DNA from 3 places in the Paludibacterium sp. B53371 genome. Region 1 is predicted to be linked to each of the others. Evidence: predicted binding sites of a transcription regulator. Region 1 holds the regulator's gene; each other region holds the start of a gene.
What was found. The regulator sigma-54, encoded in region 1, starts transcription at its own class of promoters, with help from an activator protein. The targets are predictions, from matches to a motif close to CTGGCACGCTTCATGCTT.

Region 1 (9,563 bases):
GCTTGACCGGCAACAGAATCAGCACCATCAACAGCACCAGCTCGAACTGGTCAACCAGCACAGGCAGGGACAGACGCATGCCGACCGTAATGAAGAAGAAGCCCAGCAGCAGATCACGGAATGGCCGGATATCCTCTTCAACCTGATAGCGATACTCGGTCTCGGAGATCAGCATGCCGGCGACAAAGGCCCCCAGAGCCAGCGAGAGCCCGGACAACTCGGTCAGCCAGGCAATGCCCAGCGTCACCAGCAGGACATTCAGCATGAACAGCTCGCCGGAGCGCTGGCGTGCGACCAGATGAAACCAGGGACGGATCAGGCGCTGGCCCAGCACCAGCAACACGGTCAGCACCACCAGCACCTTGAGAGCCGCCATGCCCAGCGACTGCCACAGCAGCGCCTGGCTGCCGCTCAGGGCGGGCAGCAGGATCAACAGCGGCACCACGGCAATGTCCTGGAACAACAACACGCCAATGGCCAGCTGGCCATGCGGTTGCCCCAGCTCGCGCTGCTCGGTCAGCAGGCGACTGACGATCGCGGTAGAGGACATGGCCAGCGCACCTCCCAGCGCAAAGGCAGCACCGGCATGACCAATGAACAGATAACAAACCACCCCGCCCAGCAGCATGGTCAGCGTGACCTGCAGCAGGCCAACGCCAAACACCAGCTGTTGCATGGCCTTGAGCTTGGCCAGCGAGAACTCCAGGCCAATGGTAAACATCAGGAAGACAATGCCGATCTCACCCAGCAGGGCGGTCGACTCCCCTTCGGGCACCAGGCCCGCCACCGCCGGGCCGGCCAGAAAGCCGATCAGCAGGTAGGCCAGCAGGGAAGGAACGCGCAACCGGCGGCACAAGGTAATGACCAGTACAGCCAGCAGCAATACCACGACGACAACAGCAAGTGAATGCATGGTCAGTTATGATCTCCGCAACTTTTATCGATATCACATGACAGAGTCAAAGGTTTAAGCAAAAGTTGCACCAGCCGCGACCCCTGGGCTTATAACCTTGATATAATTCACGCTTATGGATACCCAAATTTACACGAACCGCTTGCAAAGCGCCCGAGAAGTCTTGCGAACCGAGGCCGAGGCGCTGGAAGCGCTGGCCCTGCGTCTGAATGGCGACTTTTCGCGCGCCGTGGATCTGATCCTCGCCTGCAAGGGACGCCTGGTCGTGACCGGCATGGGAAAATCCGGTCATGTCGCGCGCAAGATCGCCGCCACCATGGCCAGTACCGGCACCCCTGCCTTCTTCCTGCACCCGGCCGAAGCCGTGCATGGCGATCTGGGCATGATCATGCGCGAAGACGTCCTGCTGGCACTGTCCAACTCCGGTGAGAGTGATGAAGTCCTGGCCATGTGGCCGGCGCTCAAGCGCAAGGGCATTCACACCATCTGCATGACCGGACGCGAGGGATCGACCATGGCCAAGCTGGCCAATGTCCACCTGGATGCCCATGTCGACAAGGAAGCCTGCCCGCTGGGACTGGCCCCCACCTCCAGCACCACGGCGCAGCTGGCCCTGGGCGATGCCCTGGCCGTCACCCTGATGCAGGAGCGGCAGTTCCGCGAAGAAGACTTTGCCATGTCGCATCCGGCGGGCAGCCTCGGCCGCCGCCTGCTGGTGCGTGTTGCCGATGTCATGCACACCGGTGAGGCATTGCCCTGCGTCAAGGTGGGCGCATCCCTGAAAGATGCCTTGCTGGAAATGTCGAAGAAAGGTCTGGGCATGACGGCGGTGGCCGATGCCGCCGGCTCGCTGGTCGGGGTTTACACCGACGGCGACCTGCGTCGCACGCTGGACAAGACCCTGGACCTGACCGGCATCCGCATCGAAGACGTCATGACCCGATCGCCCCGCACCATTGCGGCACACTGCCTGGCCACCGAGGCCGTTGAGCAGATGGAAGCCAGCAAGGTGCTCTGTCTGCTGGTGACCAATGCCGAACAGCAGCTGGTCGGGGCCCTCAACATGCACGACCTGTTCAAGGCCGGCGTGGTCTGATCCCGCCAGCCAGCCCGAGGAATAACATGCAAGCGACCAATGACCTGGCACGCAATGTCCGTCTGCTGATCATGGATGTGGACGGTGTACTGACCGATGGCACGATTTTCATTACCGCCGCGGGGGAAGAACTCAAGGGGTTCAATACGCTGGATGGCCATGGCCTGAAAATGCTGCAGTCCACCGGCGTCAAACTGGCCCTCATTACCGGCCGCGCCGCAAGCTGTGTCGAGCACCGCGCCCGCGGGCTCGGCATCGATTTTTACTATGCCGGCATTCACGACAAGCGCACGGCTTTCGAGGATTTGCTGGCCAAGGCGGGCGTGCAGCCGGCGCAATGTGCCTATGTGGGCGATGATGTGGTCGACCTGCCGGTCATGCTGCGTGTCGGGCTGGCGATTTCCGTCCCCGAAGCCCCGAGCGTGGTGCGCCAGCACGCCCACTACGTCACCGGCAATCGTGGCGGACGTGGGGCCGTACGCGAAACCTGCGAGCTGATCATGCAGGCCCAGGGCACGCTGGACGACCTGATCGCGGGCTATCTGTCATGAAGAGCGGGCATTGGACACGGTTGTTCCCCGTGGCGCTGGTCGCCCTCACCGCCCTGCTGACGATCTGGCTGGATCAGGTCTCCAAGCTGGGCAGCTTCGGCCATGATCTCGATCCGTCCCAGCCCGAATATGTTGCCGAGAAAATCGACGCGACACGCTTTGATGAGCAAGGGCGCGTCCTGCAGCACATGATTGCCGACAGACTGTGGCAGTACCCCAACCAGCGCGAGCTGTATTTCAATCAGGGCAACATCGCGCTGTTCAAGAATGGACAGCTGGATTACACGCTGATCGCCGACAACGGGCGTTACAATACCGAGTCGCGCGTCGCGTTCCTTGAGCATAAGGCGCATCTGCAGAAACCGGCGGTCGCGGGTCAGCCGCCGATGACGCTGGACAGCTCTGCCATGACCGTCGACACCGTCCGTCACTACGCCAGCTCACCGATGCCGACCACCGTTCACTATGGCAGCAGTGTCGCCAATTCGACGGGTTTCAATTACGACCAAAAGACCGGCATCGTGAACATGCTGTCTTATGCAAAGGCCACTTATGTTCAATAAATCCGCCCTGCTGCTGACACTCCTTGCCCTGGCCACCCCGCTGGCGTTCGCCGAAAAAGCCGACAGCGGCAAGCCGATCCAGATCAGCGCCGACCGCGCCACGCTCGACCAGATCAAGGGCATCACCGAATGGGATGGCGCGGTCGTGGTCATCCAGGGCACCATGCTGATGCATGCCGACCACCTGACGGTCACCCGTGACGCTCAGGGCAATCAGACCATGATCGCCACCGGCAAGCTGGTCACCTTCCGTCAGAAGGCGGATGATACGCCGGAAAAGAAAAATGTCTGGATCGACGGGCAGGCCAAGCGCATCGACTACAGCACGGTCACCCATACCGCCATCCTGACCACCAATGCCCGCGTCAAGAAGGGGGATGACCTGCTGATCGGCGACGTCATCGTCTACAACACCGAAACCCAGGTCTATCAGAGCCAGGGCGGCAGCGGCAATACCGCCAACAAGGGCCGGGTCACCGCCATCATCCAGCCACAAAAGAAAGACGCCAGCAGCGGCGCCGGAAAGTGATCATGACCGATAGCGTATTGACAGTGCAGCGCCTGAAAAAGCGCTACAAGAACCGCACGGTAGTCAAGGATGTCTCGCTGCAGATCAAGAGTGGCGAAGTCGTGGGTTTGCTGGGGCCGAATGGTGCCGGCAAGACCACCAGCTTTTACATGATCGTCGGTCTGGTCGGTGCCGATGACGGTGAAATCACCATCAACGAGCAGTCCATCACCCACATGCCGATCCACCGTCGGGCGCGGCTCGGGCTGGGCTATCTGCCGCAGGAAGCCTCGATCTTCCGCAAGATGACGGTCGACGAAAACATCCGCGCCATTCTGGAGATCACCGGCTTCAAGAAAGACGAACTGGAAAAAGAGCTCGACCTGCTGCTGGATGACCTGAACATCGCCCATCTGCGCAACAGCAATGCCCTGTCGCTGTCCGGCGGCGAGCGGCGCCGGGTGGAAATTGCCCGCGTGCTGGCCACGCGGCCACGCTTCATCCTGCTGGATGAACCCTTTGCCGGGGTCGATCCGATTGCCGTCATCGACATCCAGAAGATCATTTCCTTCCTCAAGGAACGCGGTATCGGCGTACTGATCACCGACCACAACGTGCGAGAAACACTGCGGATCTGCGACCGCGCCTACATCATCAGCGACGGTGCCGTGCTGGCTGCCGGCGAGCCGGAAACACTGGTCAACGACGAGCGGGTACGCAAAGTCTACCTGGGCGAGCATTTCCATCTGTAAACCATCATGAAGCAAAGCCTCCAGCTCAAAGTCTCCCAGCAGTTGACCCTGACGCCGCAATTGCAGCAGTCGATCAAGCTGCTGCAACTGTCGACGGTCGAACTGCAAGCCGAAGTCGAACGCTATCTGCTGGAAAACCCGCTGCTCGAGCGCGATGAAGACACCCCCGGCGAACCCGGCCTGCCGGAGCGCCCGATGGAAAGCAGCCACAGCGAAGAGGTCCCGAAGCAGCAGGAGCAGGACACGGCGAGCGAACCGGGCATGGAAGCGCTGCAGGACTGGGGCAGCGGCAGCGGGACCGGCAGTGGTGGCAGCTACGACGACGAATTCGACCCCTTTTACAACGTGCCCTGTCATCAGACCCTGCGCGAGCTGTTGCTGTCGCAGCTGGGAGAAATCGACCTGCCGCAGCGCGACCACGCCGTCGTGCAACTGCTGATTGAAGAACTGGATGACGATGGCTACCTGACCACGCCACTGGCCGAACTGGTGGCCAGTCTGCCCGAAGAGCTGGCCCTGGACGAAGATGAACTGGCCGTCGGCCTGCGCATGCTGCAGCAGTTCGACCCCCCCGGCGTCGGCGCCCGCTCACTGCCCGAATCCCTGCAACTGCAACTGGCCAGATTACCGGCCAGCACCCCCGGCAAATCCCTGGCCGGCGACATCATCGCGCAGCACCTGGCCCTGCTCGGCGCCCGTGACTACACCCGCCTGCGCAAGCTGCTGGGCACCAGCGACGATGCCCTGCGCGAAGCCCAGACCCTGATCGCCCGCCTCAACCCGCGTCCGGCCAGCGGCTTCGACGCGCGCGACACCCATTACGTCACCCCGGACGTCACCGTCAGAAAGCGTAAAGGCCGCTGGGTGGCCGAGCTCAACAGCAGCGCCGTCCCGCAATTGCGCGTCAACCAGATCTACGCCCGCATGCTGTCGGAAAACCGCCAGCAATCCGGCGATCTCGGCAGTCGTCTGCAAGAGGCACGGTGGCTGGTCAAGAACATTCAACAGCGATTTGACACTATCCTGAAAGTGTCGGAAGCTATAGTCGACAAGCAGCAAGCGTTCTTTGAACAAGGCGAAGTGGCCATGCGGCCGATGATCCTGCGCAATATCGCCGATGAGCTCGGGCTGCACGAATCCACCGTCTCCAGAGTCACCACCCAGAAATATCTGCTCTGTCCCCGGGGACTTTTCGAGCTGAAATATTTCTTCGGCAGTGCCCTGGAAACCGACAGTGGCGAAGAATGCTCCGCCACCGCCATCAAGGCACATATCCGCAGGCTGATCGAACAGGAGAACCCATCCAGGCCACTGTCAGACAGCGCCATTGCCGAACAGCTATCCAGCCAGGGAATTCAGGTTGCAAGACGTACCGTTGCCAAGTATCGTGAAGCCATGCAGATAGCGCCGGTCAATCAAAGAAAGGCTCTGTAATCCAACATCCGGCTGTACGGCCGACCCGACCGTGCAGTCATCATGGCAACAAAGTAAGGAGTAAGGGTTATGAACATCAAAGTGACTGGTCTTCACCTCGAGATCACCCCGTCGTTGCGCGACTATATTGATGAGAAGCTCGAGCGCATCAGCCGCCATGTCGACGACCTGATCGATGTCTCCGTTACCCTGTCCGTGGACAAACTGGTCCAGAAAGCCGAGGTCAACGTTCACCTGTCCGGCAAGGACATCCATGTCGAAGCCACCGAGGCCGACATGTACGCCGCCATCGACCTGCTGATGGACAAGCTGGACCGTCAGGTGCTGAAGTTCAAGGAAAAGCAGACCGAGCACCGCGGCGCCCACCCGGAAGCTTCGCTGTAAAGTGACATTCAGTACTGCCGGGAACCTTCGGGTTCCCGTTTTTGTTTGCCAGACTTTTTGACGAAGCCGGTCCGCCCGGCCTCCGATGCCGCCAAACGCTATGAAACAGATCGGTAAGATTCTTTCCCGCGAGCACATCCTGCTCGACCTCGACGTCAGCAGCAAGAAAAGGGTTTTCGAGCAGGTCGGTCTGCTGATGGAAAATACCTGCGGCATCGCCCGCAGCGAGGTGTTCGATTGTCTGTTTGCCCGAGAAAAACTCGGCTCCACCGGCCTGGGTCAGGGGGTTGCCATTCCCCACGGCCGAGCCCAGGGACTCAAGGAAGCCGCGGCCATCTTCATCCGCCTGAAAGCGCCGATTCCTTTCGATGCCCCGGACGGCAAACCGGTACAAAGCCTGTTCGTCCTGCTGGTACCGGAACAGGCCACCGACCTGCACCTGCAGGTCCTGTCCGAGCTGGCGCAACTCTTCTCCAGCCGCCCGTTGCGCGAAAAAATGCTCACCGCCCAAAGCGTGGACGAGCTCTACCAGATTCTTTCCGAGTGGTCGACCCATGCCTAGCATAACCGTGCGCAAGCTTTACCAGGAAAACCAGCAAAAGCTTAATCTCAGCTGGGTTGTCGGGACGGCGGGCGCCGACAACATTATCGGCATCGACGAACAGCGCCCTACGCTGGCGCTGGTCGGCCACCTGAATTTCATCCACCCCAACCGTGTCCAGGTACTGGGCCTCGCCGAGGTCGATTACCTGAACCGGCTGGAACAGTCGGCGGCCAAAACCGCCCTCGACCAACTGTTCCACAAGAGCATGTCAGTGGTCATGGTGGCCAATGGCCAGCCGGTACCGAAACTGCTGCGCGACTACTGCCACTCCCACAGCGTGCCGCTGATGTCCACCCCGCTGGAAAGCCCTTACCTGATGGATGTGCTGCGCATCTATCTGGCTCGCGCGCTGGCCGTCTCCACCGTACTGCATGGCGTCTTCCTCGACGTCCTGGAAATCGGCGTACTGATCATGGGCGACTCGGCCATGGGCAAGAGCGAACTGGCCCTGGACCTGATCTCGCGCGGCCACGGCCTGGTGGCCGACGATGCCGTCGAACTCTACCGGATCGGGCCGGAAACCCTGGAAGGACGCTGCCCGCCTCTGCTGCGCGACTTCCTGGAGGTACGCGGGCTGGGCATTCTGAACATCCGCACCATCTTCGGCGAAACCGCCGTACGACCGAAGAAAGTACTGAAACTGATCATCCACCTGGTCAAGGCCAACGATCAGGCCATGCAGGCCCTCGACCGGCTGAACATCCAGTCGGAAACACAGGACATTCTCGGCGTCACGGTGCGCAAGGTCGTCCTGCCGGTGGCGGCCGGCCGCAACCTCGCCGTTCTGGTCGAAGCCGCCGTCCGCAACTACATCCTGCAACTGCGCGGCATCGACAGCACGCGCGAATTCATCGAACGTCACACCAATTTCCTGAAGGATCAGGAACATGCAACTGATATTGATTAGCGGGCAATCCGGTTCGGGAAAATCCATTGCCCTGCGGGCGCTGGAAGACTCGGGTTTCTACTGCGTCGACAACCTGCCCGCCACCATGCTGAGCGAGGCCGTGTCGCTGTATCAGGATTACGGCTTCGAGCAGATCGGCATCAGCGTGGATGTCCGCTCCAGCCCCTCCCTCGGTGCGCTGCCCCATGAAATGCAGAAGCTGCGCGAACAAGGCGTCGATGTGCGCCTGCTGTTCCTTGAAGCGCAGGACGACACCCTGGTCAAACGCTTTTCCGAAACCCGCCGCCGCCACCCGCTGGCCGGCAACGGACTCCTGACCATCAACGAATGCATCCTGGCCGAGAAAGACATGCTGGGCAGCATCCAGGAACTCGGCGCCCGCTTCGACACCACCGACCTCGTTCCCAATGCCCTGCGCAGCTGGGTCAAGGACCTGGTGTCGGCAGACAGCAGCCGCCTGACCCTGGTACTGCAATCCTTCGGCTTCAAGCACGGCGTCCCGCTCGATCTGGACTTCGCCTTTGACGTGCGCTGCCTGCCCAACCCCTACTACAACCCGCAACTGCGGCCGCTGACCGGCAAGGATCAACCCGTCATCGACTTCTTCCTGCAAGAGCCCGCCGTCGCCGAAATGACCGAAGACATCCGCCGCATCATTGCCCGCTGGCTGCCCTGCTTCAACCAGGAAAGCCGCAGCTACCTGACCGTGGCCATCGGCTGTACCGGCGGCCAGCACCGCTCGGTCTACATTGCCGAGCAACTGGCGAAATGCTTCCCTGACCAGCAAATCATGCTTCGCCACCGCCAGTTACAATATGCCGACTAGGGCCGCCGCACGCGACCCGTTCACCGAACGAGCATCACCATGCGCCAGATTCAAACCATCGCCGTTGCCCTGACCGGCGCCTCGGGCCTGCCCTACGGCCTGCGCCTGATCGACTGCCTGATCGCCGCCGGCGTGCGGGTCTGGGTGCTCTACTCCCAGGCCGCCCAGGTCGTTGCCCAGCAAGAGCTGGGACTCACCCTGCCGGGCCGTCCGGCCGACGCCGAACAATGGTTCATCGAACAAAGCGGCGCCGAACCCGGCCAACTGAAAGTCTTCGGCCGCGAAGAATGGTTTGCCCCGGTGGCCTCGGGCACCAACCCGGCCGATGCCATGGTGGTCTGCCCGTGCTCGATGGGCACCCTGGCGGCCATCGCCCATGGCCTGTCGGACAACCTGATCGAGCGGGCCGCCGATGTCAGCCTCAAGGAGGGCCGCAAACTCATCCTGGTCCCGCGCGAGACCCCCTTCTCGGCCCTGCACCTGGAGAACATGCTCAAGCTGGCCCGCCTCGGCGCGGTCATCCTGCCCCCCAGCCCCGGCTTCTACACCCACCCGAAATCCGTCGACGACATGGTGGACTTCATCGTGGCACGCATCATGGACCAGCTCGGGGTACCGCATAACCTGATCCAGCGCTGGGGTGAAACCCGGCCATGAGCAGCGCCATCTACAGCGGTGCCGCCCTGCGCGCACTGGAACAGCGCGCCGAGACACTGGGCATCGACCTGATGGCCCGCGCCGGCCAGTCTGCCGCCCGGTGGATAGCGGCTCGCTGGCCGACAGGCGCCCACATCCTGCTGGCCGCCGGCCCCGGCAACAATGGCGGCGATGCCCTGGTCTGCGCGACCGCCCTGCTGCACGCCGGATTCCGGGCCGAAGTGCTGCTGCCGGCGGCCCCCAGAACGGCGGCGGCACGCCAGGCACTGGCCGCCTGGCAAGCCGTACAAGGCACGACCCTGGCAGAGCTGCCGACCGATGCCACCCGCCCCGACCTGCTGGTGGACGGTCTGTTCGGCATCGGCGCA
Region 2 (9,563 bases), 710 kb from region 1:
GCAAATACGATGACGTGGGTGTCATCGCTCAGTCCGGTCGCCCCCTCCTTTACGGGGGCCAGCATGACCGTCAGGGTGGTGGTGGAGTCAGGGCGGCTCAGTGCCAGGGCGCTGCCGCTGCGATGTCCGGCGTCCTGGTGTCCGCAGGCGCGCCGCATGGCGGCTTGCAGGCCGGCATCTTCGCTCGTTTGTTCACTGTGCAGCCCTCCGCCTTCGTCAATCCATAATCCGCGTCGCCGGCTGGCGATCTGTCGCCCTGCCTGGTTGACATGCAACACCTTGCCCTCACGGTTGCACAACCACAAGGCCAGGGGCAGGGAATCCAGTGCGCCGTTCAGACTGCTCAGCAGGCTCAGCCGGCGATGCAGGGCCAGTGCCAGTTTCAGGTGGGGCTGCAGCAGATCGTAATGTCGCAGATCTTGCTGGTCGAAGGCGGGTTGTCCGGCGCTGCGCAGTGTGGCCAGCATGATGGTATGGCCATTGTCGCGACTGACCAGTCCGCCCAGGCAATACATCAAGCCTTGCGGGCGCAGCCAGTCTTGATAGAACTCGGTCCGGATCAGCGCGTCAGTCGGACAGAGCATTTCCGACAGGACGGCCTGTCCGGGCGCAAATTGGGCCTGGGCGCGGGTCCATGGGCTGCAGGCGGCGTAGTGACGCGTATAGCTTTCCACATACGCCGAATCGTAGTCGTGATACTCCAGCAGCATGATCTTATCCCCCTGGCGGGATAAATCGCCGCATTGACTGTCATGCATGAACAAGGCGCTGGGGCCGCCATGGAATGTCCGGGCAAAGGCAGCCAGGAAGGCGGGCCATGCCTGCTGGTCTTCGGCTGCACGATAAATCAGGTGGATGAGATGGGAGAGGCTGTGTGCGTCGATCATCGCCAGCGCCGTTAGGGGTTTAATATATGTTTATAGCATATATTGCGCGGTGCATATCAAGTGTTCCACTGACCGCCAATGACCGGCTGCGGCTGTCAGTTTAGGAATTCGCCTAGATTCAGTCGTTTGCCATTTCAACAAACTCTCCGATATGTCGCCCTGATCGCAGGGCTCCCCTCATACGGAGTTGTTATGTCGTTGTCTGTTCATCCCGTCGTGCATGCCCTGCATCACCACCGGGCCGAGGCCAGCCCATATGCACTCGCTGCGGCGGCTGCCCTGGCGCAGTTGCCTCAGCATGGTCATGTCATGCCAGTCAAGCTGGGCAAGGTCGGAAAGGTGCTGGCGCTTGAGGCGGCGGCGCGGCGTGTTCGCCATCGCCATCCCTTGCTGGTCGAGGCGATGTTGCAGCGGGTCGCACTGCATCATGGTCCGGGCCGGCTGGCCGTGTCGCAGATGATGCGCCATGTGGCTGCCGGCATGGAGGGGAATGGTTTGCATCGCCCCGGCTCGTTGCTGCAGACCAGTGCCTGAGTCCTGTCCGAACCGGCTGCTCTGTTCTAGGACAAGGTCATCATTAACAATTGGTAATTATTTCAAAACCGATTTCGGGAATTTTGCCGTTCGACTGTCTGACAAAGCTGTTAGTGTGCGATACACGCCGTTGAGCATGGGCCTGTCTGGCGTGGTCGCATCAGAACAGGAGTCTGGATGGATTTCCCGATCGTGCCCGGCAGTCCGGCATCGCTCACGCTGATGCCCAGCAGTCATGCCAGTGACCTGGCCGGCGTGGCCGCCACCCCTGGCTATCAGGGCGACCCGCCAGATCATGCCGGACTGATGCCCGGGGCAGGGCTCAGTCTGGCTCAGATGGGGGTGGTGAGCAGCGTGCCGTCCGTGCCTGCCGCCATGCGGGGGCCTGCGCCGGTGCAGGCGGCTGCAGATAACCCGGCTTCCGGGACAGAGGGGGAGTCGGACGGCTTTGCCCAGCTGCAACAACAGTTCAGACAGGCGGCGCTGATGGCGCAGTGGCGTCTCAGTCCGCGTGTCGCATCCGGCAGGGCGGGTCTTGAGGCCGCATTCGCTTCGGCCTCCGCCGCTTCCCCGTCTTCCCTGATTGCCCGGGCCTGAGCCCGGGCACGACTCAGTTCGGCTGATCGGCCGTCATGCCGGTCTGAGGGGTCAGGGTCAGCCCGGACGTATCAAATCCCATCACTTCAAGGCGCGCCAGCAAACTCTGATAGGCAGAAGGTTTGACTTGCGGTGTGCGCGACAGGATCCAGAGATATTTGCGGGTTGGCTCGCTGACTGCGGCCAGCTGATATTTCGCATCCAGGTCGATGACCCAGTAGTCGCCCCATACCAATGGCGCAATCTGCAGCCATGTCGGGGCGAAACTCACTTCCAGTCTGGCGGAATCCGGCCCTCCCAGCTGGCGCGCGATGCCGCTGGCTTGTTCGATCTCCCCCTTGCTGTTGCGGCAGCGATTGAGTACGGACAGCTGATGGTCGCTGTTCAGATCGTATTGCGCCGTGGTGTCGGCGACGCAATGTCGCTGGAACCAGTTCGGATACTTGGCAATTTCGTACCAGGTGCCGAGATAGCGGTTGACGTCGAGGCGCGGGATGGCAGTGAGCGAGTCTGCCTGTGACGCCAGGGGTAGTAGTGTGCAAAGCAGGAAAAGCAGGTTTTTTTTCATCTTGATTCCTGAGTGTACGAGCGTGGGCATGAGGCCCTGAATGATTATCCCGACTTGGCCCCGGCTTGTCGCGTCTGATTTGATGTCGAAGTGTCATTTTTCTTCCCCGGTTTCGTCATTTGTGTCGAAGTGCTGACGCAGGTGTCGACATCTCAGCCCGCACCTCCCCGGCTTGATACAGGCCAATCCCTTGGCGACAAAGGGAATAATTTCCCGGTGAAATTGTTTTGCCGCAAAGACGAGAGCTGGCACGGCATGTGCAATGCATGAGCGGAGACCTTCCGTGCGCACGTTTCGCCGCATCGCAGCGACAAGGCATGGAAGGCCCCTATTGCAGGCTGGCGTCGATTTTTCGGGGGATTGGTTATGAGCCGCTTCGTTTTTGCGGAGCCAACACGTTGTATTGGATGTAACACCTGCATGGCGGCCTGCACCATGGTGCACAAGGCTGAAGGCCTGCAGGCGCATCCACGTCTGACGGTGGTCAGAACCGGGCAGGTGACTGCGCCGGTGCAATGCCGCCATTGCGAGGACGCGCCCTGTGCGCGCGTCTGCCCGGTCAAGGCCATTACCCATGAAGGCGATGCGGTAGTGCTGAACGAGACGCTGTGCATCGGCTGCAAGCTGTGTGCGATTGCCTGTCCGTTTGGCGCCATTACCCCCTCCGGGACCCCGGTCAGCGGCGTGGTGGCGGTCAGCCATCTCTACCAGGCACCGCCGGTTACCAGCGGCGCTGCCACGGGGGCGGATACCTCGGCCACGCTGGATCCGATGCTGGACTGGCAGCCGGGGGTCAAGCAGGTGGCGGTCAAATGCGATCTGTGCGACTTCCGCGCCACGGGGGCCGAATGTGTCCGAGTTTGTCCGACCAAGGCGCTGCGACTGATCGATCGCCGCACGCTGGCACAGGATGCCGATAGCAAGCGTGCCGATGCCGGTGAGGCGCTGAATGCTGCCGTCTCGATCGATTTCTCCCGGGAGCCAAAATGAGTCTGATGCCACTGGGTTATCTGCTGTTGTCGGTGCTGCTGTTCCTGGCCGGCGGCGTGGCTTCGGTCGCCGCGGCACGCTGCGAGCGGCTGGCGATCAATCTGTCGGCGCTGGCCGGCCTGCTCGGCGGTTTTGCCGGACTGGCGTCCGCCTTGCCGACCCTGCTGACCGGGCGGGTGTTCATGCTCGATCTGGCCGGTCCGTTTTCCTTTGCTCATTTCACCCTGCGTCTGGACATGCTGGCAGCCCTGATGGTGGCGGTCATCTCCGTGCTGGCGATGCTGGCGGCAATCTACTCGCAGTCATATGTACGCGAATATCAGGGACGTGGCGCCTGGGCCATGGGGCTGTTCATGAATACCTTCATCGCCGCCATGCTGGCGCTGGTGGTGGTCGACAATGCCTTCTGGTTCCTGGTGTTCTTTGAAGCCATGTCGCTGGCGTCCTACTTCCTGGTGATCTTCGATCAGGATGAAGAGTCGGTCGGGGCGGGGTTGCTGTATTTCCTGATCGCCCATGCCGGTTCGGTGCTGATCATGGTGGCCTTCTTCCTGCTCTACAGCCGCAGCGGCAGCCTGGACTTCCAGTCGTTCCGCGGACTGAAGCTGCCGCTGGGGCTGTCCTCGCTGGTGTTTGTGCTGGCCTTCCTTGGTTTTGGTGCCAAGGCCGGGATGGTGCCGCTGCACAGCTGGCTGCCGCGTGCGCACCCGGCGGCACCGTCGCATGCCTCGGCCATGATGTCCGGGGTGATGGTCAAGATCGGTGTGTTCGGGATCATCAAGGTCGGGATTGATCTGCTGGGGGCCCAGTCGAGCTGGTGGGGGCTGCTGGTGCTGGCCGTCGGCGCCGTGTCCGCCGTGCTGGGCGTGCTGTATGCCCTGGCCGAGCAGGACATCAAGCGTCTGCTGGCTTATTCGACGGTGGAAAACGTCGGCATCATCCTGATGGGGGTGGGTGCCGGCATGCTTGGCCTGGCGACCGGTCACATCGCGCTGGCCGGTCTGGCGCTGATGGCCGCCTTCTATCATCTGTTCAACCACGCGCTGTTCAAGGGCCTGATGTTCTTTGGCGCCGGGGCCATTCTGTATCGCACTCATACCCGCGACATGACCCTGCTGGGCGGACTGGCGCGCCGCATGCCGCTGACTGCCCTGGTGTTCCTGATCGGCGCCATGTCGATCTGTGCCTTGCCGCCGCTCAATGGCTTTGTCAGCGAGTGGTTCAGCTATCAGGCCCTGTTCGCCATGAGCCATGACGGCGACTTCATGATGCGGCTGGCCGGTCCGGTCGCCATCGTCATGCTGGCGCTGACCGGTGCCCTGGCGGCGCTGTGCTTCGTCAAGGCATGGGGCATGACCTTCTCCGGGCAGGCCATGAGTGAACATGCCGAGCATGCGGAGGAAGCGCCCTACAGCATGTTGCTGGCGATGGGGGTGCTGGCCGTATTGTGCATCGGCGCCGGTGTCGGCGCGCCGTGGCTGGCCCCGCTGTTTGCCCGGGTCGCCGCCTCGCTGACCGGGGGCTTCGTCTTGCCGGTTGCCCAGGGTCTGGTGCTGCATTCGGGGCAACTGAACACCCCGGCCGTGGTGTCGACGCCGCTGCTGGCACTGTTGCTGCTGGCTTTGCCGCTGTTGCCTTTCCTGCTGATCGCTGCCATGCAGGGACGTCGCGTGGCGCGTCGCCATGCCGGCGATGCCTGGGCCTGCGGCTATGTCACGGAAAAGCGCATGACCGTGTCGCCGGAAGGCATGTCACAGCCGGTGGGCTTCATGTTCGGCAGTCTGTACCGCCTGCGTCAGACGCTGAGCCTGTCGGCCTGGTTCGATCGCGGCCTGTCCGGTGCGGTGGATGGCGCCACCCGGCTGGAGCCGCAGTGGGATGCCCGCCTGATCGCCCCGATTGTTGCCGGTGTGCAGCAGCTGGCCCGACGCATCGCCTGGCTGCAGCGTGGTGATTTCCGTGTTTATTGCCTGTATGTGGTCGTGGCCCTGGTCACGCTGCTGCTGGTCTCGGTTCGATAGGAGCATTGCAATGCCGAACCCGAACATGATTCTGCTGGCCGTGCTGCAGGGGGTGATCCTGCTGTTGCTGGCGCCCCTGATGACCGGTGTGTCACGCATGATCCGTGCCCGCATGCATTCGCGCCGCGGCCCGGGCGTGCTGCAGGACTACCGTGACATCATCAAGCTGTTCAAGCGCCAGGATATTGCTCCGGCGGCCTCCGGCATGGTTTTCAGGCTCACGCCCTATGTGATTGTCGGTGCCATGTTCCTGATGGCCATGGCGCTGCCGGCGTTCATTCGTCACTCGCCTCTGGGGGCGCTGGCTGATCTGATCACTTTTGCCTATCTGTTTGCCCTGGTGCGCTTCTTCTTCTCGCTGTCGGGGATCGACTCCGGGAGTTCATTCGCCGGGATTGGTGCCGGTCGCGAGCTGACGCTGGGCATTCTGGTCGAACCGACCATGATCCTGTCGCTGCTGGTGGTGGCGCTGATCGAGGGGACGACCAATCTGGGCGCGATTGGCGCCGGCATCGGCGGCAATTATCTGCAGTCGCCGGCGGCGATCGGTCTGGCCATGCTGGCCTTTGCCTTCACCGTATTTATTGAGATGGGCAAGCTGCCATTCGACATGGCCGAGGCCGAACAGGAGCTGCAGGAAGGGCCGCTGACCGAGTATTCCGGTCCGTCGCTGGCCTTGCTCAAGCTGGGGCTGGGTCTGAAGAAAGTGGTGATGGCGCAGTTTCTGCTGGGGGTATTTCTGCCGTTCGGCATTGCCTCGTCGGCCGATGCCGGCGCCTTGCTCATCGCCCTGATCGTACTGCCTCTGAAGTTGCTGCTGGTATTCCTGCTGGCCGGTCTGATCGAGAACAGCATGGCGCGCGGACGCTTCCTGCTGACCTCGCGTGTCACCTGGGTCGGCTTCGGTCTGGCGGCGCTGTCCTTCGTCTTTTATCTCACCGGTCTCTGAGGAGCAATCATGGAGAATATCGCTCTCGCGACCATTCTGGTGCCATTTGCCGGGGCGGCGCTGATTCTGCTGGCGCCGGCGCGGGCCGCCAAATGGATTGCCTCGCTGTTTGCTGCGCTCGCCTCGCTCGGCACGCTGGCACTGGCACAAGCCTTCGCCGCCGGCGGCAAGCTGGCATTGACGACCGGGGTTTTTTCCCTGGCGGGCATGCCGCTGATCGGCATCACGGTTGACCGTCTCAGCACCCTGGTGGCCATTGCCGTGGTGGTGCTGGGGTTTCTGGTGGTGCTGTATTCCACGGCCTATATGTCGGAAGGCAACCGGGAACACCCGCATGTCGCCAAGCCGCGCTACTACGCCTATCTGTTGGTGTTCATCGGGGCCATGGCCGGGCTGGTGCTGTCTTCCACCCTGCTGGGCCAGCTGGTGTTCTTTGAAATCACCGGTGCCTGCTCCTGGGGGCTGATCGGTTACTACCAGAAGCCGAAGGCACTCAAGTCGGCCCTCAAGGCCCTGCTGGTGACCCATGTGGCGGCGCTGGGCCTGTATGTCGCGGCCGGCTGGCTGTTTGCCCAGACCGGGTCCTTTGCCCTGACCGGTATCGCCAGTCTGACGCCGCAGGCCAAGATCGTGGTGTTCCTCGGCGTGATGCTGGCGGCCTGGGGCAAGTCGGCGCAGTTGCCGCTGCATGTCTGGCTGCCGGATGCCATGGAGGCGCCGACCCCGGTCAGTGCCTATCTGCACGCGGCCTCGATGGTCAAGGTGGGGGTGTATATCTTTGCCCGTGCCATTTACTCGGCCGGTCAGGTGCCGGAAATCATCGGCTGGATCGGTGCCGTGATGGCGCTGCTGACCATGCTGTACGGCTTTGCCATGTACCTGCCGCAGAAGGACATGAAGCGACTGCTGGCCTATTCGACGATCGCCCAGCTGTCGTACATCTTCCTCGGTCTGTCGCTGTCGATTTTCGGTTCGCAACTGGCCTTCAACGGTGCGGTGGCTCATATCTTCAACCACGCTTTTGCCAAGAGTCTGTTCTTCCTGGTGGCCGGGGCGCTGTCGTATACCTGCGGCACCCGGGTGCTGCCGAATCTGCGCGGGGTGCTGAAGCAGTCGCCGTTCCTCGGGGTGTGCTTCGGTGTGGCGGCGCTGGCGATTTCCGGTGTGCCGCCGTTCAACGGTTTCTTCAGCAAGTTTGCCATTCTGGCTGCCGGTTTCCAGCTGTCGGGCGCGCACTGGCTGCTGCTGCCGCTGGTGATCCTGGCACTGATCGAGTCGGTGTGCAGCTTCGGCTGGCTGATGGCCTGGTTCGGCAAGGTGGTGCCGGGAGAGCCGTCCGAGGCGGTGGCCTCGGCCACGCCGCTGCCCATGGCCATGCGCGTGGTGTTCTCGCTGTTGCTGGTGATGTGTCTGGCTTCCAGCTTCATCGCATCGTCCTGGCTGGGTTGAGGAGTTAATCATGGATGGAATGTTGATCGTCAATAACCTGGCCGGTCTGCTGATCGTGACGTCGCTGCTGGTGATCTGTACCGGCAGTGTGCTGTCCTCGGCGCGCTGGTATGCCCTGCAGTCGCTGGTGCTGGTCGGGATTTTCCTGGCGCTGGCCGCCACGCAGGGCTCGGGTGAGCTCTACTTGTGGTCGCTGTCGGCCTTTGTCACCAAGGTGGTGCTGGTGCCGCTGATCATGGTGCGCACCCTGGGCAGGCTGGCGGATCGCGAGAGTCTGCAAGGCTGGCTGAGTCCCGCCTGGATGCTGCTGCTGGCAGCGGTGATCGTGATGTTGTCGTGGTTTGCCGTGTCGTCGGTCAAGCTGGCCGTGGTCGCTGATCTCAAGCCGGCGCTGGCCGTGTCGCTGGGCCATTTCCTGCTGGGGCTGATGTGTATCGTCACTCAGCGCAACATCCTCAAGCAGATTTTCGGTTATTGCCTGATGGAAAACGGTGCGCATCTGACGCTGGCGCTGATGGCCAGCAAGGCGCCGGAGCTGGTGGAGGTCGGTATTGCGACGGACGCGGTCTTTGCGGTGCTGATCATGGCGATCCTGGCGCGGCGCATCCATCGCACGCTCCATACCCTGGATGTGAAGCAACTGACTGCGTTGAAGGGCTGATCAAAATGACCCATAACCCATGGCTTTCCCTGATGTTGACCATCCCGCTGGCCACGGCACTGCTGTGTTTTGCCAGTCGCCTGCTGGGTGGCATGGCCCGTTCGGCGGCTACCGCGCTGCATCTGCTGGGCACGGCGCTGCTGCTGGTGCTGTCGATGCTGGTGGCCGGCTCGGTGCTGCATGGCGGGTCGACGGCCGGTCTGGCGGACTGGCTGCATGTCGACGCGCTGGGGGCGATCTTCCTGGGCCTGCTCGGACTGGTCGGTTTCCTGACCGGTTTCTATTCGATTGGCTATATGGGCCACGAACTGGACGAGGGAGAGATTGATGTCGGACAACTGTGCAACTACTTCGGCATCTTCAATCTGTTTCTGTTCACCATGTTGCTGGCGGTGACAGCCAACAACATCATCATGATGTGGGTGGCCATCGAGGCCACGACGCTGGGCTCGGCTTTCCTGGTCGGCTTCTACAACCAGCGTTCCTCGCTGGAGGCTGCCTGGAAGTACATCATCATCTGTACCGTTGGTGTGGCCTTCGGTCTGTATGGCGTGGTGCTGGTGTATTCCAATGCCGCCAGCGTGATGGGGGACCATGGCGGGGCGGTGTTCTGGACCGTGCTGATGGGGCAGGGCAAGGCCCTGGATCCGACGCTGATGCGTCTGGCCTTCGTCTTCGTGATGATCGGCTTCGGCACCAAGACCGGCCTGTTCCCGATGCATGCCTGGCTGCCGGATGCGCACAGTGAAGCCCCCAGTCCCGTCAGTGCGCTGCTGTCGGCCGTGTTGCTCAACTGTGCCCTGCTGGTGATCATCCGCTTTTACCTGCTGGTGTCGCAGTCGATTGGTCCGGCTTTCCCGCAAACCCTGCTGATGGTGTTCGGCTTCCTGTCACTGGCTGTGTCGGC
Region 3 (9,563 bases), 1.4 Mb from region 1:
CCAGTCGACAAAGCCACTCAGACCGAAGGTGCGGTAGAACCAGTACACCAGTCCGCCCTTGGCCAGGATCACGGTCCAGGAGTAGGCCTTGACAATGTAGCTGGCCCACATCGGCAGCATGACGGCCACGTAGAAGAAGCCCTTTTTCCAGCCTTTGGCGTAGCGGGCCATGTAGTAGGCCAGGGGAAAGGCCAGCAGCGCCGAGGCGAGGGTGACGGCCAGCGCCATGCCCAGGGTGCGCAGGATGACATCGATATTGGCCGGCGACAGCAGATTGCGATAATTGTCGAGCGTCAGCACCGGACTGACGTTCATGGTGAAGTCATCGAAGGTGAAAAAGCTCTGCAGCAGCAGGCTGAACAGCGAGCCGAGATAGACCACGCCGAACCAGAGCAGCGGCGGGGCGAGCAGCATCAGCAGCCACAGTCTCGGGCTCAGGTAGAGCCGGTCGATCAGGCTGCGGTGCCAGGCGGGATGCGTCAGCTTCATGGCTCAGGCTCCCAGGACATGCATGGCTTGATGTGGCCAGCACAGATGGATCGGCATGCCGATGTGCAGACGCTGCTCTTCGTCATCCAGGTTTGGGCTGACCACGGCCAGTACCTTGCCGTTCGTTGCCCGGACTTCGAAGCGGCTGACTGCCCCCAGATACTGAATGTCGATCAGTTCGCCCTGCAGACCGATTTCCTCCCCGGCCGGTGCGCTCTGGCTCAGCCGGATGCGCTCGGGCCGGATGGAAAAGGGTTGCGACTGCCCGCACAGGGCCTGGGCCATCGCGGCATCAAAGACATTCGAGGTGCCGACGAAATCGGCGACGAAGGCGGTCTGTGGCCGGGTATACAGGACGCGCGGCGTGGCGACCTGTTCGATCCGCCCCAGATTGAAGACCGCGACCCGGTCCGACATCGACAGCGCTTCACCCTGATCGTGGGTGACATAGATGAAGGTAATGCCCAGCTGTCTTTGCAGGGCCTTCAGTTCGATCTGCATTTGTTCGCGCAGCTTCAGGTCCAGGGCGCCCAGCGGCTCGTCCAGCAGCAATACCCGCGGTTGATTGATCAGTGCCCGTGCCAGGGCCACACGCTGGCGTTGACCGCCGGACAGGGCCGCCGGCCGCCGACTGGCGTGGTCGCCCAGCTTGACCATGTCCAGCAAGGTCTGGGCGCGCTGCCAGCGGGTGCGTTTGTCGACGCCCTTGACCATCAGCCCGTAGGCGACATTGTCGAGGACACTCATGTGGGGAAACAGGGCGTAATCCTGGAATACCGTATTGACGTCACGGCGGTAGGGCGGCAGTCCGGCCGCTTCCTGACCGAAAATGCGCACCGAGCCGGCAGTCGGCTGTTCAAAGCCGGCAATCAGGCGCAGGCAGGTCGTCTTGCCGGAGCCCGACGGGCCGAGCATCGAGAAGAATTCGCCCTCTTCGATGCGCAGATCAACATTGTCCACGGCGCGCACTTTATCGAAGGTGCGGCTCAGATTCTGGAATTCGACAGCGTAGGTCACGATGGTCTCGCTTCTTGAGATGGCCGGTTCGCCCGCAGCGAACCGGCCGGTTGCGCTCAGCGTCCGCCCATGATGGCGATATAGTCAGCCGTCCAGCGGCTGTAGGGCACACATTGCCCCTGCTTGCAGCTGGCGGTCGGCGTTTTCCAGAAGTGGATCTGGGCAAATTTGTCGAAACCATTGCTCTTGCAGAAGGCCGTGCCGCCCGGTGCCTTGGTGTTGCAGGCTGCCGGCACCACCGGGTTGGATCCGAACCATTCTGCCAGGGCCGATTGCAGATTCTTGTTCAGCGACCACTCCATCCACTTGTAGCTGCAGACCGGATGCTTGGCCTCGCTGGCCAGCATGGTGGTATCGGCCCAGCCGGTGGCGCCTTCCTTGGGAATGGTTTCACCGATCGGGAATTTCTCCGCCGTCAGGCTATTGACGGTGTAGCCCCAGGCGCTGGTCGCCGCGATGCCCTCGTTCTTGAAGTCATTCATCTGTACGGTGACGTCATGCCAGTAGCGGTGGGTCAGCTGTTTTTGCTGGCGCAACAGCTTGAGCACCGCGGCATACTGGGTTTCGTTCAGTTCGTAGGGGTCCTTGATGCCCAGTGCCGGGTTCTTGGCCATCAGGTACATGGCGGCGTCGGCAATATAGATCGGACCGTCATAGGCTTGTACCCGGCCCTTGTTCGGCTTGCCGTCCGGCAGGGTCATCGGCTCGAAGACCACGTTCCAGCTGCTTGGTGCCGTCTTGAAAATCTTGCTGTTATAGGCCAGGAAGTTGGCCCCCCACTGATAGGGCGTACCGTAGTGCTGGCCGTTGACGGTAAACCAGCTGCCGTTCTGCAGCCGGCTGTCCAGGGTCTTCCAGCTGGGAATCAGGGCGGTGTTGATCGCCTGCACCTTCTTGCCGTAGATCAGTCGCAGCGAGGCGTCACCCGAGGCGGTGACCAGATCGTAATTGCCCGATCCCATCAGCGACACCATCTCGTCGGAGGTGGCTGCGGTTTTGACATTGACCTGGCAGCCTGTCTGTTTTTCAAATGCCGTGACCCAGTCGTAGTTCTTGTCGTTGGCACCGCGTTCGATGTAGCCCGGCCAGGCAATGATGTTGAGCTGGCCCTCGCCGGCACCCAGATGGGTCAGCGGTGCGGCCTGGCTGGCCGGGAAGGTCAGGACGCCCAGCGTCAGCAGACCGGCTTTGATGTGCATCGTCTTGAACATGTTTCTCTCCTGTGTAGCGTTACGTAGCTAACTGACATGTAGAAGCGCGGCAGATCTGCGTCTGCCTATGCTCGTTGCATCATAAGAAAGCGTCTGATTTCGAGCTAATGCTCCAGACCTATAGAAACGTTCGGTTTTTCAGAATGCAGCCAGGCAAGGGAGGGAAGGCTGATGCCGACTAGCTGAATTGGGAGGGGGTGCAGCCGGTTGCTGGTGGGCCGGCGGTGCCGGAGGGGGGAAATTTGTTCTGAATTTCCGAACGGTGGTGGTGTGTATTCGGTAAATTAGATTGCTAAATCGCCTCAGCCACGGCCCCGGCTATGTTCGCGGGCAATCAGCAAGAAATGGCGGGTGATGTCGGACAGGCGTGAGCCGCGACGCCAGGCAATGCCGAGCTGCAGCGAGGGCATGGTTTCCTGCAGGCTGCGCACCTCCAGCCGGTCGCCATCCAGCGACCAGGGGCGGTAGAGCATGTCTGGCAGGATGGCCAGCCCCTCGCCACTGGCGACCAGACTGCGCGCCCCTTCGACCGACTCGGTGCGCAGCACGACGTTGGGGCGGTGGCCGGCCTGGCGCCAGGACGAGGTGATGCTGTCTTCCAGTTCATCCAGCCGCAGCATGACCAGTGGTTCACTGACCATTTCCGTGATCGAGATGGCGCCGAGTTCCAGCAGGGGATGGTTGGTCGGCAGCCACAGGCGGTAGGGCGATTCCATCAGGGTTTCTGCCTCGATGGCCTGGCGATTCTGGATGTTGGAGACGATCAGCACGGCAGCATCCAGTTCGCCGTTGACCAGCAGATGCTCGATATAGTCGCGCTGGTCTTCGATGACCTTGACGTCGACCTTGGGAAAGGTGCGGCGATAGCGGCCCAGCAGATAGGGCAGGAAATAGCCGGTCACCAGGCTGGTGACCCCCAGGTTGAGTTGACCGGTCATGGTGTCCGGCCGGGCGGAGAGGGCTTGCTGCGCATTGCGCACACTGCCGAGGATCTGATGGGCATGGCTGAGGAACTGGTGTCCGGCATGGGTCAGTACCATACCGCGGGCGTGACGCTGGAACAGGGTGGCTGCCAGGTCGGCCTCCAGTGCCTTGATGGCTTCGGTCAGCACGGATTGCGACACATTCAGTGCGTGGGCGGCCCCGGTGATCGACTCGGCTTCGGCCACTGCGATGAAGTAACGAATGTTTTTCAGTGATAGCGCCATGACTCCCCCTGGCTGGCAGTATACGGAGGCGCAAGGCGAATGCTCAATGCTTATGTCTTTGTGATGCGCGGCGAAAAGGGCTTAACGCAAGTGGACGGGCATGATTTCCGAGGACAGCTGCACGTACACCCCCATACCGTAGTAGTAATAAGTTGGCTGCGAGACGGTGCGCAGGAACTGGAACAGGCGGAAGCCCATGCGTTTTGTCCGCCCCAGGGTGCGGGACGGCAGCAGGTTCTCGACGGCGACGTGTACGATCCAGTGCCGCCGGTCGGTCGGCAGGGCGATTTCCTTCTGCTGTGCCATTTCCTCCAGCAGGTTTTCCACGTTGGGTTCTTCCATGAAGCCGAAGCTGACGTTGACGCTGAGGATGCTGCCACGGCCCGGTGTCTGCTCGAAGACCGTGATCTGATAGCGGTTGCCGTGTACGTAGGGCACCTTGGGGTGGTTGACGGTCACGAAGATGAGGTTGCGCGGCAGGATGCCATAACGGTCCCAGATGAGCTGCAGCAGGGCCGGGGTATGGTCATGCAGGCGGTGTGGTGCACGCGGGATCATCAGAATGGCGTTGCGCTCGACAAAATGCCGGCTCTGGCGGTGCAGTTCGATCAGCTCGGTCATGTTCATGGTGTGTTTGCGCGAGTAGGCCGCCGAAGTGGCCTGCCTGCCCCACTGCCAGGTGACCATGACGATGAATACCACCAACCCGATGCTGATTGGTACATAGCCGCCCTCAAGGAATTTCAGACTGCTGGCACCGAGAAAGGCGCCATTGACGGCGGTGATCGGGACCCAGACCAGCCTTGCGCGGGCGCGGGTCCATTGCCAGTGCTCCTGCGCGATGGGCAGCATGGCGCTGGAGGTGATCAGCATGACCCCGGCAACAGCCAGGCCATAGGCCGCCGCCAGGTTGTGGCTGGATCCGAAGACCACCACCAGGGTGATGCTGCCGAGGTACAGCGACCAGTTGACGAAGCTGATATAGATCTGGCCCGTGTGCTCGATATCGGTATGCACGATCCGCAGGCGCGGAAACAGGCCGAGACGAACCGCCTGCGACAGCAGGGAAAAGGTGCCGGTGATCAATGCCTGCGAGGCGATGATGGTGCTCAGGGTCGCCAGAATGATCATCGGGTAGAGCAGGGGCGGCGGCACCATGCTGAAAAACAGATTGGGCCAGTTCTGGCCCGGGTGAGCCAGAACGAAGGCGCCCTGGCCGAGATAGTTGAGCAGCAGGGCGGGGAAGACCACGCTGAACCAGCCCAGACGAATCGGGCGGGCGCCGAAATGCCCGAGATCGGCATACAGGGCTTCGCCACCGGTGACGCAGAGCATGACGGCCCCCAGGGTCATCAGCGAGGCGTGCCAGTGACGCTGCAGCAAAAACTGCAGGCCGTACCAGGGATTGAGTGCCTGCAGAATTTCCGGGGTGGTCATGATCTGCCGCAGTCCGAGCAGGGCGATGGACAGGAACCACAGGAGCAGCACCGGGCTGAAAATCTTGCTGATCTTGCCGCTGCCGACGGATTGCAGGGCAAAGAGCAGCGTCAGCAGTGCCAGGGTGATCGGCGTCACCAGCTCGCTCTGTCCGGGCAGTGCGATGTCCAGACCTTCGACGGCCGCCAGTACGCTGATGGCCGGAGAGATCATGCCGTCGCCGATCAGCAGGCCGGCACCGAGAATCAGGGCAATCAGGATCGGCCGGGTGCGCGATTGTCTGGCATTGCCGTACAGCAGGCTGTACAGCGCAAACAGACCACCCTCGCCATCATTGTCTGCCCGCAGAACCAGCAGGGCATATTTGAAGGCCACAATCAGGGTCAGTGCCCAGATCGCCAGTGAGGTGCCGCCGAGCACACTGTCTGGCGTCAGTGCCTGCAGTCCGGAGCCAAAGAAAATCTGGTGCAGCGCATAGAGCGGCGACGTGCCGATATTGCCGTAGACGATACCAATCGCCCCCAGGGTCGCAACGGCCAGTTTGCGATTCTCAGCCACGCCATGTCCCCATGTTCTCCCCGGCCGGGCCGGGTCTTTTAGGATTCTTAAGAGAATCATAGTCACACCAGACCCATTTTGAATATCTGTCGACCCTGTCCGCCATGGTGTTTCTCTTTTGCCGGGTGGCTGCAAGGCCTTGCCTGTCGGCGGCAATTCTTGCCGCTGACGGTGGGTTTGGGGCGGGCGATGGGTTTTTTGTTAAATAAAAACGATAAAAATCAATCACTTAATTATTTTATATTTTCTGGCATGCTTCCTGCTTTATATGTCGCACCAGGAGGAAGACATGTTCGACAAAATCGCCAATGACTTTAAGTTCGATCAACGCGCACTGAATCTGCGCGCGTATCGCACTGAAGTGCTGGCCGGCAATATGGCCAACGCGGAAACGCCTTACTACAAGGCTGTCGACTTTGATTTTGCCGCCACCATGAAGGCTCAGATGGATGGTCATGGCAGTGGCAAGGATCTGGCGCTGATGGCCACCGATCCGCGTCATTTCAGTACTAATCCTGGTGATGGTGGCGCCTCGGTGCCGCTGCAATACCGCAATGCGGTGCAGCCCAGTGTCGACGGCAACACCGTGGATATGGATGTGGAGCGTGGTGCGTTCATGGATAACGCCTTGCAGTATCAAAGCACGCTGACCTTCCTCAATCATCGTATTTCGCAGCTGAATCTGGTTCTGAAGGGCTGATTGCCATGTCTCTGACCAATGTTTTTTCGATTGCCGGTTCGGCGCTGACAGCGCAGTCCATGCGACTGAGCGTGGTGGCCAGTAATATCGCCAACGCCGAAAGCGCGACCAGCTCGACCGGGCAACCCTACAAGGGTCGTCATGTGGTGTTTACCGCCATTCCGGTGACGGCCACCCAGCCGCTGGTGGCCGGGGTGCGGGTCACCTCGGTGGTGGAAGACAAGAGCCCGCCGATTCTGAAGTACGATCCGGCCAACCCGCTGGCAGATGCCCGCGGCTACGTCAATATGCCCAACGTCAATCCGGTAGAAGAGATGGCTGACATGATCTCGGCCTCGCGTTCGTATCAGACCAACGTTGAAGTGATGAATACCGCCAAAACCCTGATGCAGAAAACACTGCAGCTTGGCCAGTAATACTGAAAGGAATGCATCATGACCGTCTCGTCTACCAGCCAGTCCAATAGCAGCAACCCCTACGACATTCTGAACGGCAACAAGAGTTCGTCCAGCTCCACGTCCGGCAGCAGTACCGACCCGACCAGCGCTCAGGGGATTCAGGATCGCTTTCTGAAGCTGCTGACGACCCAGCTGCAGGCTCAGGATCCGATGAATCCGATGGAGAACAGTGAGATCACCAGTCAGATGGCGCAGATCAGCCAGGTGACCGGGATGCAGAACCTGAATACCACCATGCAGTCGCTGCTGCAGTCGCAAATGGCGTCGCAGTCGCTGATTGCCGCCACCACGGTCGGACATAGTGCCCTGGTTGCCGGCAATACCATGGGCTGGGACGGCAATACCAACGGCAACAAGACCATGGGGGCGGTTTCGCTGGCAGGTTCGGCTCAGCAACTGAATATTTCGGTGCAGGACGCCAACGGCAAGACGGTTTCCACTTTCAGTGTGCCGAGTCCGCAAAACGGCATGAATTCCTTCGCCTGGGATGGCAAGGACAGCAGCGGCAACGTCCTGCCGGCCGGCAACTATACCTTTACCGCCACGGCCTCCAATCAGGGGACCGACGGCTCGGCCGTGCAGGTCAAGGCCACGACCTACAACTACAAGACCATTGCCGCGGTGAGCTTTGCCGCTAACGGGGCGCCGCAGCTGGTGCTGAGTAACGGCAAGACCGTGGCCATGTCGGATGTGGCACAGATTTCCTGAGTGGAAAACGGAACAGAGATCGGAGCAAGAACATGGGTTTCCAACAAGGTCTGAGCGGTCTGAATGCCGCCTCCAAGCAGCTGGATGTGATCGGCAACAACATTGCCAACGCCAGCACGGTCGGCTTCAAGGGCTCGCGCGCCGAGTTCGGCGATATGTATGCCAACAGCTTTTATGGCGTGGCCTCGACCCAGGCCGGTATCGGGGTGCAGACGCTGGATGTGGCACAGCAGATGACCCAGGGCAATATCACCACCACCAACAATAATCTGGATATTGCCATCAACAATAACGGCTTCTTCATCGTGAAGACCGGCGCTTCGACCAGCGGGACCAGTACCGGCACGCTGGAGTACACGCGCAATGGTGAGTTCAAGGTCGATAATCAGGGCTATATCGTGAATGGTCCGGATCGCCTGCAGGGCTGGGTAGCCAGCAATGGCGTCGTGACCCAGGGGGCGACAGCCGACCTGCAGCTGCAGACTTCGCTGATTGCCCCGAGCACGACCTCCAAGGTCACCATGGGCGTCAACCTCGACTCCCGCTCCACGCCGCCGACGGTCGCCTTCAGCCCGACCACGCCGGCTTCCTATAACTGGTCCAACTCGACCTCGGTCTATGACTCGCTGGGTAATGCGCACAACATGACCCTGTATTATCGCAAGCAGACCCCGACGGCGACCGGTACCGACTGGAGCGTGTATGCCTATGTCGATGGCAATGCCGCGTCGATTGGCGGCGGTGCGGCTGGTGCGGCGACCACGATCAATTTCGGCTTGACCGGTTCGCTGACCACGGCCATGCCGCTGGCTGTGTCGTATACCCCGCCACCAGCGACCCCGACTGGGTCAACCTCGCCGATTGCCTATACCCTGAGCTATACTGGTTCGACGCAGTATGGCCAGACCTCGGGTACCAACTCGCTGACCAATGACGGTTATGCGGCGGGCACCGTGTCGTCGATCAATATCGATTCGACCGGCATCATCCAGGCCACCTATACCAACGGCCAGACCAAGACGATTGGTCAGGTGGCCCTGGCCAACTTCACCAACCAGCAGGGGCTGCAGCCGGTGGGCAACAATCGCTGGACCCAGACCTATTCCTCCGGTCCGGCCCAGGTGAATGCCCCGGGGTCCGGGACCGCCGGTACGCTGCGCGATTCGGCGCTGGAAGCGTCCAACGTTGACCTGACCACCGAGCTGGTGAACCTGATTACCGCTCAGCGCTACTACCAGGCCAACGCGCAGACCATCAAGGCACAAGACACGATCCAGCAGACGCTGGTGAACCTGTAAGCCTGACCTGAGGGACGTCTGAATCATGGATCGGATGCTGTTTCTGGCAATGAATGGTGCGAAGCACGTCGAATGGCAACAGGCGACGACTTCCAACAATCTGGCCAACGTCAACACCAATGGCTTCAAGGCCGAGCAAGTGTCGTTTCGTGCCTTGCCGGTCATTGGCGATGGTGCGCCGACGCGGACTTATGTGGTCGACAACACCATCGGCACCGATCTGTCGCAGGGCGCGCTGCAGCAAACCGGCAACCAGAACGACTTTGCCCTCGGAACCCCGGGCTTCTTTGCCGTGCAGGGGCCGGATGGCAAGGAGGCTTACAGCCGCGCCGGCGGATTTGTCGTGGACAGTGCCGGCACGCTGCGCACCCGCGGCGGTTTGCCGATCCTCGGGGATGGCGGTCCGATTGTTGCCCCGGCGGCCAGCAAGATTCAGCTGATGACCGACGGCACGGTGGTTGCCATTGCACTCGGGGTGT

Region 2: JNO51_RS09185 (4Fe-4S dicluster domain-containing protein) is a predicted target of sigma-54. The motif match lies at 2,832-2,849, and genes of this name have one in related genera.
Region 3: flgB (flagellar basal body rod protein FlgB) is a predicted target of sigma-54. The motif match lies at 6,168-6,185, and genes of this name have one in related genera.

What each region holds. Positions count from the first base shown of each region.
Region 1 is NZ_CP069163.1:2,625,847-2,635,409, forward strand. It holds gene JNO51_RS12540 (cation:proton antiporter) at 1-913, opposite strand, end outside; gene JNO51_RS12545 (KpsF/GutQ family sugar-phosphate isomerase) at 1,029-2,009, shown strand; gene JNO51_RS12550 (HAD family hydrolase) at 2,036-2,560, shown strand; gene lptC (LPS export ABC transporter periplasmic protein LptC) at 2,557-3,123, shown strand; gene lptA (lipopolysaccharide transport periplasmic protein LptA) at 3,113-3,652, shown strand; gene lptB (LPS export ABC transporter ATP-binding protein) at 3,655-4,383, shown strand; gene JNO51_RS12570 (RNA polymerase factor sigma-54) at 4,390-5,817, shown strand; gene hpf (ribosome hibernation-promoting factor, HPF/YfiA family) at 5,887-6,201, shown strand; gene ptsN (PTS IIA-like nitrogen regulatory protein PtsN) at 6,302-6,763, shown strand; gene hprK (HPr(Ser) kinase/phosphatase) at 6,756-7,712, shown strand; gene rapZ (RNase adapter RapZ) at 7,693-8,538, shown strand; gene JNO51_RS12595 (flavin prenyltransferase UbiX) at 8,578-9,195, shown strand; gene JNO51_RS12600 (NAD(P)H-hydrate dehydratase) at 9,192-9,563, shown strand, end outside.
Region 2 is NZ_CP069163.1:1,912,931-1,922,493, reverse strand. It holds gene JNO51_RS09205 (helix-turn-helix transcriptional regulator) at 1-887, opposite strand, end outside; gene JNO51_RS09200 (hypothetical protein) at 1,080-1,421, shown strand; gene JNO51_RS09195 (hypothetical protein) at 1,599-2,018, shown strand; gene JNO51_RS09190 (lipocalin family protein) at 2,032-2,586, opposite strand; gene JNO51_RS09185 (4Fe-4S dicluster domain-containing protein) at 3,007-3,576, shown strand; gene hyfB (hydrogenase 4 subunit B) at 3,573-5,597, shown strand; gene JNO51_RS09175 (respiratory chain complex I subunit 1 family protein) at 5,608-6,546, shown strand; gene JNO51_RS09170 (hydrogenase 4 subunit D) at 6,556-7,995, shown strand; gene hyfE (hydrogenase 4 membrane subunit) at 8,006-8,656, shown strand; gene JNO51_RS09160 (hydrogenase 4 subunit F) at 8,662-9,563, shown strand, end outside.
Region 3 is NZ_CP069163.1:1,254,665-1,264,227, forward strand. It holds gene JNO51_RS06030 (ABC transporter permease) at 1-489, opposite strand, end outside; gene JNO51_RS06035 (ABC transporter ATP-binding protein) at 493-1,506, opposite strand; gene JNO51_RS06040 (ABC transporter substrate-binding protein) at 1,563-2,717, opposite strand; gene JNO51_RS06045 (LysR family transcriptional regulator) at 3,020-3,925, opposite strand; gene JNO51_RS06050 (KUP/HAK/KT family potassium transporter) at 4,007-5,920, opposite strand; gene flgB (flagellar basal body rod protein FlgB) at 6,210-6,620, shown strand; gene flgC (flagellar basal body rod protein FlgC) at 6,626-7,036, shown strand; gene JNO51_RS06065 (flagellar hook assembly protein FlgD) at 7,055-7,786, shown strand; gene flgE (flagellar hook protein FlgE) at 7,819-9,084, shown strand; gene JNO51_RS06075 (flagellar basal body rod protein FlgF) at 9,110-9,563, shown strand, end outside.